DNA from 2 places in the Kitasatospora sp. NPDC058063 genome. Region 2 is predicted to be linked to the other one. Evidence: riboswitches for the same ligand, from Rfam matches in the RefSeq annotation. Region 2 holds a riboswitch; the other holds the start of a gene.
The links. Region 2 has a riboswitch for cyclic di-AMP ahead of ACFVUY_RS06520 (transglycosylase family protein). Riboswitches for the same ligand answer to the same signal wherever they lie in the genome.
Positions count from the first base shown of each region.

Region 1: another riboswitch for cyclic di-AMP. It lies ahead of ACFVUY_RS06780 (peptidoglycan DD-metalloendopeptidase family protein); the one in region 2 lies ahead of ACFVUY_RS06520 (transglycosylase family protein).

Region 1 covers NZ_JBHVSD010000003.1:36,747-42,572, reverse strand. Annotated here, with positions in the region: gene ACFVUY_RS06785 (APC family permease) at 1-538, opposite strand, end outside; gene ACFVUY_RS06780 (peptidoglycan DD-metalloendopeptidase family protein) at 933-1,925, opposite strand; cyclic di-AMP (ydaO/yuaA leader) riboswitch at 1,928-2,128, opposite strand; gene ACFVUY_RS06775 (MFS transporter) at 2,419-3,960, shown strand; gene purB (adenylosuccinate lyase) at 3,968-5,407, opposite strand; gene ACFVUY_RS06765 (HelD family protein) at 5,517-5,826, shown strand, end outside.
Region 2 covers NZ_JBHVSD010000002.1:645,979-651,804, forward strand. Annotated here, with positions in the region: gene ACFVUY_RS06520 (transglycosylase family protein) at 1-1,343, opposite strand, end outside; cyclic di-AMP (ydaO/yuaA leader) riboswitch at 1,330-1,500, opposite strand; gene ACFVUY_RS06525 (hypothetical protein) at 1,952-2,911, opposite strand; gene ACFVUY_RS06530 (DUF397 domain-containing protein) at 3,472-3,735, shown strand; gene ACFVUY_RS06535 (ATP-binding protein) at 4,010-4,585, opposite strand; gene ACFVUY_RS06540 (helix-turn-helix domain-containing protein) at 5,004-5,826, shown strand, end outside.

The DNA.
Region 1 (5,826 bases), on a different contig from region 2:
GCGCGACTCCGAGCACCTTGGCCGTCAGGTGCAGGTCGAACCAGGCCGTCACCCCGATCACCGTCGCCCCGAACAGCGCGTGCCAGCCCCAGCCCAGGTCCACCCCCAGCTGCGAACGGACCAGTCCTCGCAGCGAGTACGCGAAGAAGCCGAGGGCCGAGGCCTCGGTGACGACGTACGCCAGCACCGCGAGCAGCCCCGAGGCCATCCCGACCACCCGGCCCAGCCCGTGCGAGACGTAGCCGTAGAACGCGCCGGCCGCGGTGATGTGCCGGGCCATCGCCACGTAGCCGACCGAGAACACCGTCAGCACCACGGTCGCCACGATGTACGCGGCGGGCGCGCCGGCGCCGTTGCCCTGCCCGACGATGATCGGCAGGTTGCCCGTCATCGCGGTGATCGGGGCCGCGGTGGCGAGTGCCATGAACACCACGCCGACCAGGCCGACCGAGTCCGCCTTCAGCCGGTCGACGCCGCCCGTCCCCGGCCGCTCCCGCCCGGCCCTCTCCCCCGCCACGTCCCCGCTCCGGACCGCCATCCGGCCTCCTCGCCTCCCGGACCCGCCCGACCGCCGGACCGGCCGGACGCTGACCGTCCGACAGCATGGCGCGCCGGAGCGGCCCCGCGAGCGGGCCGACGGCCCGCCGGAGCGGTCGGGTTGACGCCGCGTTCGACCGGTCGAACGGCGCCCCGGAACCGCCGGACGGGCGGGGCACGACCGGGCACGACCGGGCGGGTCCGGAACGGCAGCGGCCGGCCCGGCCGTACGAGGAGGTCCTCGTGCGGCCGGGCCGGCCTGGGCGTGTCCCGCGCCCATGTCCGCCGTGCGGCGATCACCCGGTCGAGCGGTCACCCGACATGACCATCCCGGAGGATCGATTCGCCCCGCAGCAGCGGTGGTTCAGAAACCCTCGGGGCTCAGCGGCCCCGGGTCAGAGCGCGACGCCGTGCGCGCGCAGGTAGGCGACCGGGTTGATGTCCGAGCCGTACTCCGAGCCGTTGCGGATCTCGAAGTGCAGGTGCGGGCCGGTCACGTTGCCGGTGGCGCCGGAGAGGCCGATCTGCTGGCCGACGGTGACGGTCTGACCGATCCTCACGCCGATCGAGGAGAGGTGCGCGTACTCGGCGTAGTGGCCGTCGGCGAGCTTGATCTCGACCTCGTTGCCGTAGGCGCCGCCGTTGCCGGCCTTGACCACGACGCCGTTGGCGACGGCGCGCAGCGGGGTGCCGGTGGAGGCGACGAAGTCCTGGCCGGTGTGGTGGCCGGAGGCCCACATCGAGCCGGCCACGCCGTAGGCGGTGCCGAGCTTCGCGTTGGCCAGCGGGGCGACGAAGCCGGAGGTGGCGGCGGCGACCGGAGTGGCGGTCACGACCGGGGCCGGAGCGGCGACCTGCAGCTGGGTCTGGAGCTGGGCGGAGGGCTTGGCGGCCTCGGTCTTCACCTGGACCTGGGCCTGCGGCTTGGCGGCCTGGGTCGCCGGAGCGGCCGGCTGGGCGGGCTTCGCCGGGGCGGCCGGCTTGGCCGGGGCGGCGTCGGCGGCCGGGGCGGCGGCGTGGCCCGACAGCGCGAGCTGCTGGCCCGGGAAGATCAGGTTCGGGTTGGCGCCGACGACCGAGCGGTTCTGCTCGTACAGCGCGTGCCAGCCGCCCTCGACGTTCTTGGCGTCGGCGATCTTGGACAGGGTGTCGCCGCTGACGACGCGGTAGCTCTCCTGCGCGGCCGGGGCGGCCGGGGCAGCGGCCGGCGCGGCCGACTTGGTGTCCGTGGAGGCGGGGGCCTGCGCGGCCGGGGCGGCCGGAACGGCGTGGGCCTGGGCGCTCACCGCGGTGACGAGCGGGAGGGCGAAGGAGACACCGGTGACGGCGGTCGCGATGCCGATACGGGCGGCGCGGGGCAGGGCGATACGACGAGCCTGAGCAGGCATGGAATTTTCCTCTCCGACGCCTGCGAGGTGAGCTGTCGGGTTCGGGCTGGAGTTGCCCGGCCGCATGCGCGGCTTCACCCCTAGCCGGTCCTGGACGCCCGCGCCCTGAGGCGCGAACTCCGGTCCGGCGACTTACCTGTGGGTCCCCCGCTCCTGCCGTACAGAGTTCGTTTCGAACCACCGGGCAGCGGCAGGACTCGGCGTTCCACCCGGGGGATCCGTCCGGACTGGCCGGGCGGTCGCTGAACTAAAACCCATCCGTTCGGGTGAAGCAATGTCGATCTTTGAAAGGGCAACCATCTCCCCCGTTCCGGTGACCCTCCGCAGACCGGACCCCACGGTGCGTACACAACCCATTCACCCCCCGCCACTGATCCACGACCCTGCGCCGAGATCGGCGACGGACCGCAGCCATCCGTTCACGCACCGCCGACCGTCAACACACCCACCGGTGACCCTTGTCACGTGCGCCCCGGCAGCGCAGGATTCGCCCGTGGCCACCTCCGAGGCCGGCACCCTGCGCCTGGGCACCGCGCAGGGTCGCTGGGTACTACTGGCGACCGTGCTCGGCTCCAGCATGGCGATGCTCGACGGCACCGTGGTGAACGTCGCCCTGCCCCGGATCGGCGCCGACCTCGGCGCCTCCCTGGCGTCCCTGCAATGGACCCTGAACGCCTATCTGCTCACCCTGGCGGGCCTGATCCTGCTCGGCGGCGCGCTCGGCGACCGGTACGGGCGGCGCAAGGTCTTCCTGATCGGCGTGGTCTGGTTCGCCATCGCCTCCGCGGCCTGCGCCGCGGCGCCGAACATCCACGTGCTGATCGCCGCCCGCGCCGTCCAGGGCATCGGCGGGGCGCTGCTCACCCCCGGCTCGCTCGCCATGCTCCAGGCCGTCTTCCACCCCGACGACCGCTCGGCCGCGGTCGGGCTCTGGTCCGGCCTCGGCGGGGTGTCCGCCGCGATCGGCCCCTTCCTCGGCGGCTGGCTGGTGGACGGCCCCGGCTGGCGCTGGATCTTCCTGTTGAACCTGCCGCTCGCCGCCGCCGTGATCGCGGTGACCACCCGGTCGGTGCCGGAGACCCGGGACGAGGCCGCCACCGGCCGCTTCGACGTGCTCGGCGCCGTGCTCGCCGCCCTCGCGCTCGGCGCGATCACCTACGCGCTGACCGCGGCCGGCGAGGGCCTGTCCCCGGCGGTCTGGGTCAGCGGGGTGATCGGGGTGGTGCTCGGCGTCGCCTTCGTGGCCGTCGAACGCCGCGCGCCCGAACCGATGCTGCCGCTCGGGCTGTTCTCCTCACGGCTGTTCACCGCGGTGAACCTGGTCACCCTGTGCGTGTACGCGGCGTTCAGCGGCGTCTTCTTCCTGCTGGTGGTGCAGCTCCAGATCGTGTCCGGGTTCTCGCCGCTGGTCTCGGGCTTCGCCCTGGTGCCGATCACCGTGCTGATGCTGGCGCTGTCCGCGCGCGCCGGGCGCCTCGGCAAACGGATCGGCCCGCGCGTCCCGCTGACCGTCGGCCCCCTGCTGTGCGCCGCCGGGGTGCTGCTGATGCTGCGCATCGGCCCCGACGCCTCGTACTGGGTGGACGTGCTGCCCGCCGTCACGGTGATGGGCTGCGGGATGACGCTGCTGGTCGCGCCGCTGACGGCGACCGTGCTGGCCGCCGTCGAGGTCCGGCACGCCGGCATCGCCAGCGGGGTCAACAACGCCGCCGCCCGCGCGGCCGGCCTGCTCGCGGTGGCCGCCCTGCCGGCGCTGGCCGGGCTGAGCGGCGACGCCTACCGGGTGCCCTCCGCGGTCGACTCCGCCTTCCACACCGCGATGCTGATCTGCGCGGGCCTCCTGGTGGCCGGCGGGCTGATCGCCGCCGCGACCGTACGCGGCAATGTGCTCGCCCCCGAGGAGCAGCCGGTGGCCGAGCCGAACTGCGACTGGCCGTGCGGACCGACCGCCCCGCCGCTCGACCCCGGCCACGTCCCCACGACGCGCGAGGGCCCCGCCACCGGTCCGGCGGCAGGGCCCTCGACTCTGAACTGACCGAACGTCAGAGGATGTCGGCCGGCGCGTACTTGGCGGCCTCCGGGTAGGCGGCCGCGACGGCCTCCACCTGGCGGACGACCTCGGCGACCTGGGCACCGGCCGCGCCGGTGAAGGACAGCCGGTCGGCCAGCAGCGCGTCCAGCGCGGCCCGGTCCAGCGGGATCCGCTCGTCGGCGGCCAGCCGGTCCAGCAGCTCGTTCTCCCGGGCGCCCGCGCGCATCGCCAGCGCGGAGGCGACGGCGTGCTCCTTGATGACCTCGTGCCCGGTCTCCCGGCCGACGCCCGCGCGCACCGCGCCCATCAGCACCTTCGTGGTGGCGAGGAACGGCAGGTAGCGGTCCAGCTCGGCCTCGATCACGGCGGGGAAGGCGCCGAACTCGTCGAGGACGGTCAGGAAGGTCTCCAGCAGGCCGTCGAAGGCGAAGAACGCGTCCGGCAGCGCGACCCGGCGCACCACCGAGCAGGAGACGTCGCCCTCGTTCCACTGGTCGCCGGCCAGCTCGCCGGTCATCGAGGCGTAGCCGCGCAGGATGACGGCCAGGCCGTTGACGCGCTCGCAGGAGCGGGTGTTCATCTTGTGCGGCATCGCGGAGGAGCCGACCTGGCCCTCCTTGAAGCCCTCCGTGACCAGCTCGTGGCCGGCCATCAGGCGGATGGTCTTGGCCAGGCTGGACGGCGCGGCGGCCAGCTGGACGAGGGCGGTGAGCACCTCGAAGTCCAGCGAGCGCGGGTAGACCTGGCCGACGCTGGTCAGCACGTTCTCGAAGCCGAGGTGCCCGGCGACCCGGCGCTCCAGCTCGGCCAGCTTGTCGGTGTCGCCGCCGAGCAGGTCCAGCATGTCCTGGGCAGTGCCGACCGGGCCCTTGATCCCGCGCAGCGGGTAGCGGGCGATCAGCTCCTCCAGGCGACGGAAGGCGACCAGCAGCTCGTCGGTGATCGACGCGAACCGCTTGCCCAGGGTGGTGGCCTGCGCGGCCACGTTGTGCGAGCGGCCGGCCATGACCAGCTCGGAGTGCTGGGCGGACAGCTTGGCCAGACGCACCAGGACGGCCACCGTGCGGTCGCGCACGTGCTCCAGGGACTGGCGGATCTGGAGCTGCTCGACGTTCTCGGTCAGGTCCCGGGAAGTCATTCCCTTGTGGATCTGCTCGTGCCCGGCGAGGTCGCTGAACTCCTCGATCCGGGCCTTGACGTCGTGGCGGGTGACCCGCTCACGGGCGGCGATCGAGCCGAGGTCGACCTGGTCGATCACCCGCTCGTAGTCGGCGACGGCGGTGGCCGGCACCTCGACGCCGAGGTCCTGCTGGGCCTTCAGGACGGCGAGCCACAGGTGGCGCTCGAGGACCACCTTGTGCTCGGGGGACCACAGCTGGGCCAGGGTCGCCGAGGCGTACCGGGAGGCCAGGACATTGGGGATCTGGGGCTTCGCGCTCACGCTTCGCAAGAGTAACAGCCGAGGTCACGCCGAACGTCGGCGGCTGGGGTAGGCTGGGTCAATTGAGCGCCTTTCAGATGGCGCACCAAAACCTTCTCACCGCAAGGATACCACACCGATGAGCGAACATCCAGCGGTCGCGGGAAACCCCGGCGACGCCCTCGCCACGGCCCTGCGCACCGAGCAGGCCCGCCTCACCCGGCTCTACTCCCGGCTCGACACGGTGCGCGAACGGGCCCGCCGCACCGCCGACGGCGCCCACGACGGAGCCGCCCCCGGCGGCACCCACCAGGCCCGGCTGGAGCGCGAGGTGCGCGCCCGCGAGGCCGCCCGCCAGGCGGCCCGGCTGGACGCGGTCGAACGCGGCCTGTGCTTCGGCCGCCTCGACGAGCGCGACGGCACCGTCCACTACATCGGCCGCACCGGCC
Region 2 (5,826 bases):
GCGATGCTCTGCTCGCGGACGCCCGAACTCGGGTTGGCGGCCTCGACGTACTTGCCGTTGCCGACGTAGATCGCGACGTGGTAGACGCCGGAGTCCTTGCCGTTGTTGGACCAGAACAGCAGGTCGCCCGGCTGGAGGCTGTCCAGCGAGACGTGGGTGCTGGCGGCGGCCTGGTCGGCGGCGATGCGCGGGACGGAGACGCCCGCGGCGCGCAGCGCGGCCTGGGTCAGGCCGGAGCAGTCCCAGCCACCGTTGCCGGTGCCGCCGTAGACGTACGCCTGACCGACCTTCGACTCGGCGAAGGAGACCGCGGCGGCCATGCTGCCGGTGGCGGCCGGAGTCTGGGTCTGGGCCGGAGCCTGGGTCTGCGGAGCGGGCTTGGCGGCCGGCTTGGTGGACGGCTTGGCGGCCGGGGTCTGGGCCTGCGTGGTCGGCTGGGCGTTCACGGCACCGCCGTTCGCGGACTGGCCGGACTTCTGCGAGCGGTCGAACCAGGTGAAGTCCGAGCCGGACTTGCCGGTGGCGGACTGGCCGGCCTGGGCCTGGCCGTTGCCGCCGAAGGACAGCTGCTGGCCCGGGTAGATGCTGTCCGGACCCTCGGTCAGGGTGCCGCGGTTGAGCTCGTACAGCCGCTGCCAGCCGCCCTGCACCTTGTGCTGGTCGGCGATCGCGGACAGCCAGTCGCCCTCGACCACGGTGTAGTCGCCGTTCTGGGCCTGCTGCTGGCGCTTCTGGACCCAGTCGCTCCGGTTTCCGGAGGCGGCGGAGTCGGTGCCGGCCTGCGTGCCGTCCTGGGCGGGCGCGGCGGGCTTGGCGGCCGGGGCCTGGGTCTGCGGAGCGGGCTTGGCGGCCGGGGCGGCCGGCTTGGCGCTCTGGGCGGGCTGCGCGGGCTTGGCGGCGGTCGAGCCGGCGGTGGAGCCCGCCGAGGTGTCGACGGCGGCCGCGGCGCCGCCCTTGGTGAGGCCGGCCTGGACCGAGCACACGGGCCAGGCGCCGGGGCCCTGCGAGGCGAGGACCTTCTCGGCGACGGCGATCTGCTGGTCCTTGGTGGCCAGGTCGGCGCGCGCCGCGAAGGCGCTGCCGCCGAAGGCGGACCAGGTGCTGGAGGTGAACTGGAGGCCGCCGTAGAAGCCGTTGCCCGTGTTGATGCTCCAGTTGCCGCCGCTCTCGCACTGGGCGACCTTGTCCCAGGTGGCGACGGTGGCGGCGGAGGCGGTGCCGGAGGCGATGCAGGGGACGGTGAGGCCGACGCCCGCGACGCCCAGGGCGGCGATCACGCGACGGGTGCGGCTGGACAGACGAGTGCCGTTGGTGGGCAGCATGAAGACGCGGTCCTCTCCCACGCCTGCGAGGTGAGCTGTCGGATTCGGGCTGGAGTTGCCCGGCCGCGCTGTGGGCGCGGCTTCACCCCTAGCCCTGGACCGTTCCGGAGATCGGTCCGGGGCGACTTACCTGTGGGTCCCCCGCTCCTGCCGTGGTGCGATTTCGCGCTGCCAGGACATCCGACGGCAGGACTCGGCGTCGCGGATGAACCGGGTTCGTGTGGTCACGAACGGGGAGCACGTTAATCAGACTTAAGTTCAAACTGCAAACGGCTGTGATGCGCATCACGGTTTAGTGGGAACTGCCAAAATTGCCGCTCTTCATGATCGTAAATGATCGTTTTCAGGCAACCCTGTTGCGGAAGCCCACAACTGGCAGCGCTTCAGAAGTGGTGTGACGGTGCGTCGAATCGCGGGCCGGAGCGCCCCGGCGGATGCTGTGGCGGCAGTGATGCGAGCGCCCGCGACCGCGTTTCCTATTTCCTTTCAAATAGGCCAGAACGGACATTCCACTTCATTGCCGTCCGACTTCCGCGGGACGGCCGTGGGCGGGCGGAGCAAAACCGAAGGGCCCGGAACGCATGCCGTTCCGGGCCCTTCGGTGCGCGCGAACCGGCGCGCGGCGTCGACTACCGCCCTGCGGGCTCCTGGGAGGCCGCGTGAGCGCCGCGGACGCCCTCCAGGGCCCCCTCGGCCTCGGCGGCGGCCGCGGCCGCCGCCTCGGCCCGTGCCAGGTCCTCCGGGGACGGCGCGGGCAGCGCCGCCAGGTAGGTGGAGGCGATCAGCTGGCCGACCGACGGGTACGAGCCCAGCGGCGCGGCCGACGGGCAGCCGGTCTCCTCGGCGGCGGTGGCGAGCAGTTCGGAGTCCGCCTCCGGGCCGATCACCAGCGGGGCCAGCGCCGGGCGCTGCGAGCCGGTGTCCCTGAGGTGGTTGACGGCCGCGGCCACCGAGCCGGGCACGTCGAGCGCGGCGGCGACGACCGGCACGGCCAGTCGGGCGGCCAGCAGCACGCCGGTGATACCGGCCGCCGCGGCCGCGTCCTCGCCGCCGACGGTGGTCAGCACCACGCCGTCCGCGGCGGTCGCGATGGCGAACAGCCGGGCGCGGTCGGCCCGGGCCAGCCCGGCCTCGGACAGCCGGACGTGCACGGCCTCGGCCAGCAGCGGGTGCGGGCCCAGCGGGTCGGTGACGGGCGCGCCGTACTCGGCGGCGAGCGCGTGAAGCTCGGTCAGGAAGGTGTGCGGGCCGGGCACCAGCGGCACCAGGACGGGCGTGGGCAGCCCGGCCTCGGCCGCCATGGCCAGCAGCTCGGCCACGGTGCGGTCCTCGCCGCCCGCGCCCTCGCCGCCGTTGCCGGGCAGGTAGCCGACCGCGGTCCGGACGCCGTTCTGCTCGGTGCGGACGATCGAGAGCAACTCCTCGACGACCGAGCGGGACTCGGGCCCGGCGGTCGCGGGCACGGCGAGCACCAGGGCCGGGGCGCCGGCCGGGATCTCGGGGCGCTCGGGACGACGGTGGCGCCCCCGCGCACGGGAGCCTGGAGTACGGACGGGCAGTGGCGCGCCCGGGATGGCTGCGGTGCTCATGCCGGAGATCGTAGGACATCTGCCCGTCCGGCTTGCAGTCGGCTGCCGCGTGGGTTTCACGCGGCAGCGGTCCGGAGCCCGGTGCGTCTCCGGCGCCGGTCCGGGCGCTTTGCCTACAATCCGGACATTCCGCTCCCAATCCCCGCGCGACCGCCGGTGGTTGCCTCGACGTGACCCGAGGGGGCCGACGTTGCACCTGGGGCGCGTGAGATGTCTCACAGCATGAGGATGGTTTGACGGAGGGTCACGGGGGTGCGACTCCCGGCATTCGAAGATCAACATTCAGCGGGGAGGCGCTCACGGCCGGTTATCGCGCGCCCGACGATTCATCGGCTATGTCCGTTTACGTACCGTCAGGAGAAGGGTCCGTGAAGAGTTCGCGGCTGCGGGCAAAAGGCCACGTGCACCTGCAACGTCCCGTGCTGATGCACGTGCACTGCAGCTATCATCGCGTCAAGTGAGGCGTTGTGCCGGACCGGTACGGGGCCGGTCCGTTCGTTTCGACGGTGCCGGGGGCGCCGCGCTGGACGACAACTCCGGAAGCTCTTCGGGAGATTTCTATGCACGACTCGCAGGACACGCACGGCTCGTACGACACCTACAACGGGATGGCCGCCGCCGATCTCCAGGGGGTGGTCTGGCAGAAGAGCCGGCACAGCAACTCCCAGGGCAACTGCGTCGAGTTCGCGGCCCTGCCCGGCGGCGATGTGGCGATGCGCAACTCGCGGTTCCCGGACGGCCCGGCCCTCATCTACACCCGGGCCGAGATCGCCGCCCTGCTGCTGGGGGCCAAGGACGGGGAGTTCGACCACCTGGCGGTCTGACCGACCGCCGTGCTCCATCATCGGGGGGCCGTCGTGGGTGCCGACACCACGACGGCCTTTGTCTTTGTCTCCTCCGGGGACCTCCTCGCCGGCGGTCTCCGCCCCGGAGGCGTCCGCACCGGACCGGAAGTCCTCGGCGGTGCCGGGTGGAAGGGCCCGGGGTGTGGTCCTCCCGGGACTTCCGTCGACCGGCCGTGCGCCGCCCGGCGCAGGGTCCGCCCTGGGCGCGCGGCCCGCTCGGGTCGGGGGGCCCGTTCGGGGCGCACGGCCCGTCCTAGGCCGAGCGCCGATGCCGTCCGCCGATCTCGACGGGGCCGTCGAGCGGTGAGCGGCCGCCGAGTCCGGGGTGCCCGTCCAGCGGGGAGCCGACGATCGTCTCCGCCTCGAACATCGCCCAGACCACCTTGCCGCTGCCCAGCGGGTGCCAGCCCCAGGAGCGACTGAACGACTCCACCAGGTGCAGCCCGCGGCCGGATTCGGCGACGAAGTCGGCCTCCCGTGCGATCGGGCCGATGCTGCTCGGATCGCTCACCGCGCAGACCACCTGGGGTGCGCGGTGCACCAGGCTTATTCGGATCGGGAGCCGGCCCTCCGGGGTCGGCTGTATGGGAAAGTCGTACTCGCCCTGGGTGCCGCCCGACGGGTCGGGCCGTGCGCCGATCGCATGCCGGAGCGCGTTGGTCACGAGTTCCGAGGCCACCAGCGCGACGTCGTCGAACAGCTCCGTCAGGCCCCAGTGCTGGAGCGTGCTCCGAGCGAAGTCGCGCGCGGTTCTGACGGCTTCGAAGCGAGGAGCGAGCGTACAGGTGACCACAAGGGGGTCAACCGCCAAAGCCGTACCGGTGCTCATGAAGAGCTCCTCCCATAAGGGGGCGGACACGGCTGGACCCGCCGGGGTCATGCCGGTCACCTCCGACTCGCTCGGCCGCTCGGCCGCCCCCTCGACCAGGCGCACGCGCACTCGAACGCCCGATGACGCGGGGGACGTCGTCGGGTCGGTGCACGGAGTCGCGCGTGGGGTCGACACGGAGCCCGCGGGATTGCCAGGGATGTGCAGGTGCACGTGCACCATGGTGGTGTGCGCTCACTGCAGATGCAAGAGTCGATTCACGTGCAGTCGCACTATTGGCATATGCAAGCGCCGGATGCACGTGCATCCTGGTGTGTGGAGTGCGGAACTGATAGGAACATCCGTCAGTATCGGCACCGTGAGCGCTCAACTGATGGCAGACTGTGCGCTGTTTGCCCTAGGTGGAGGTTTCGACCGCATGACCACAGTTCAGCCGGGCGGCGGCTCGATGGTCCGCCGGATCCTCCTCGGCTCGCAGCTGCGCCGCCTGCGTGAGGCGCGCGGCATCACCCGCGAGGACGCGGGCTACGCGATCCGGGCCTCCGAGTCCAAGATCAGCCGCATGGAACTCGGCCGCGTCAGCTTCAAGGAGCGCGACGTCGCCGACCTGCTCAGTCTGTACGGCGTGGACGACGGCATCGAGCGGGAAGCCCTGCTCGGCCTCGTCCGCGAGGCCAACAAGTCCGGCTGGTGGCACAGCTTCAACGACGTGCTGCCGGGCTGGTTCCAGACCTACGTCGGCCTGGAGGAGGCCGCCCAGCTGATCCGCACCTACGAGGTGCAGTTCATCCCCGGGCTGCTCCAGTCCGAGGAGTACGCACGGGCGGTTTTCGGACAGAGTCGGCCGGTCATCAGCGAGGAGGAGGTCGAGCGGCGGGTCAGCCTGCGGCTGCGCCGCCAGAAGCTGCTGGCCGAGGGCGCCAGTCCGCGCCTGTGGGCCGTCATCGACGAGGCGGCGCTGCGCCGGCCGGTCGGCGGGCCCAAGGTGATGCGCGGTCAGGTGCAGTACCTGATCGACGTCGCCGAGCAGGCCAATGTGGTGATCCAGGTCATGCCGTTCCGGTTCGGCGCGCACGCGGGCGAGTCCGGGGCGTTCACGATCCTGCGCTTCCCGGAGCAGGACCTCGCGGACGTGGTCTACCTGGAGCAGCTCACCAGCGCGCTCTACCTGGACAAGCGCGACGACGTCGACGCCTACATCCAGGTCATGGAGCGGCTCTGCGTGGACAGCCTCACGCCGG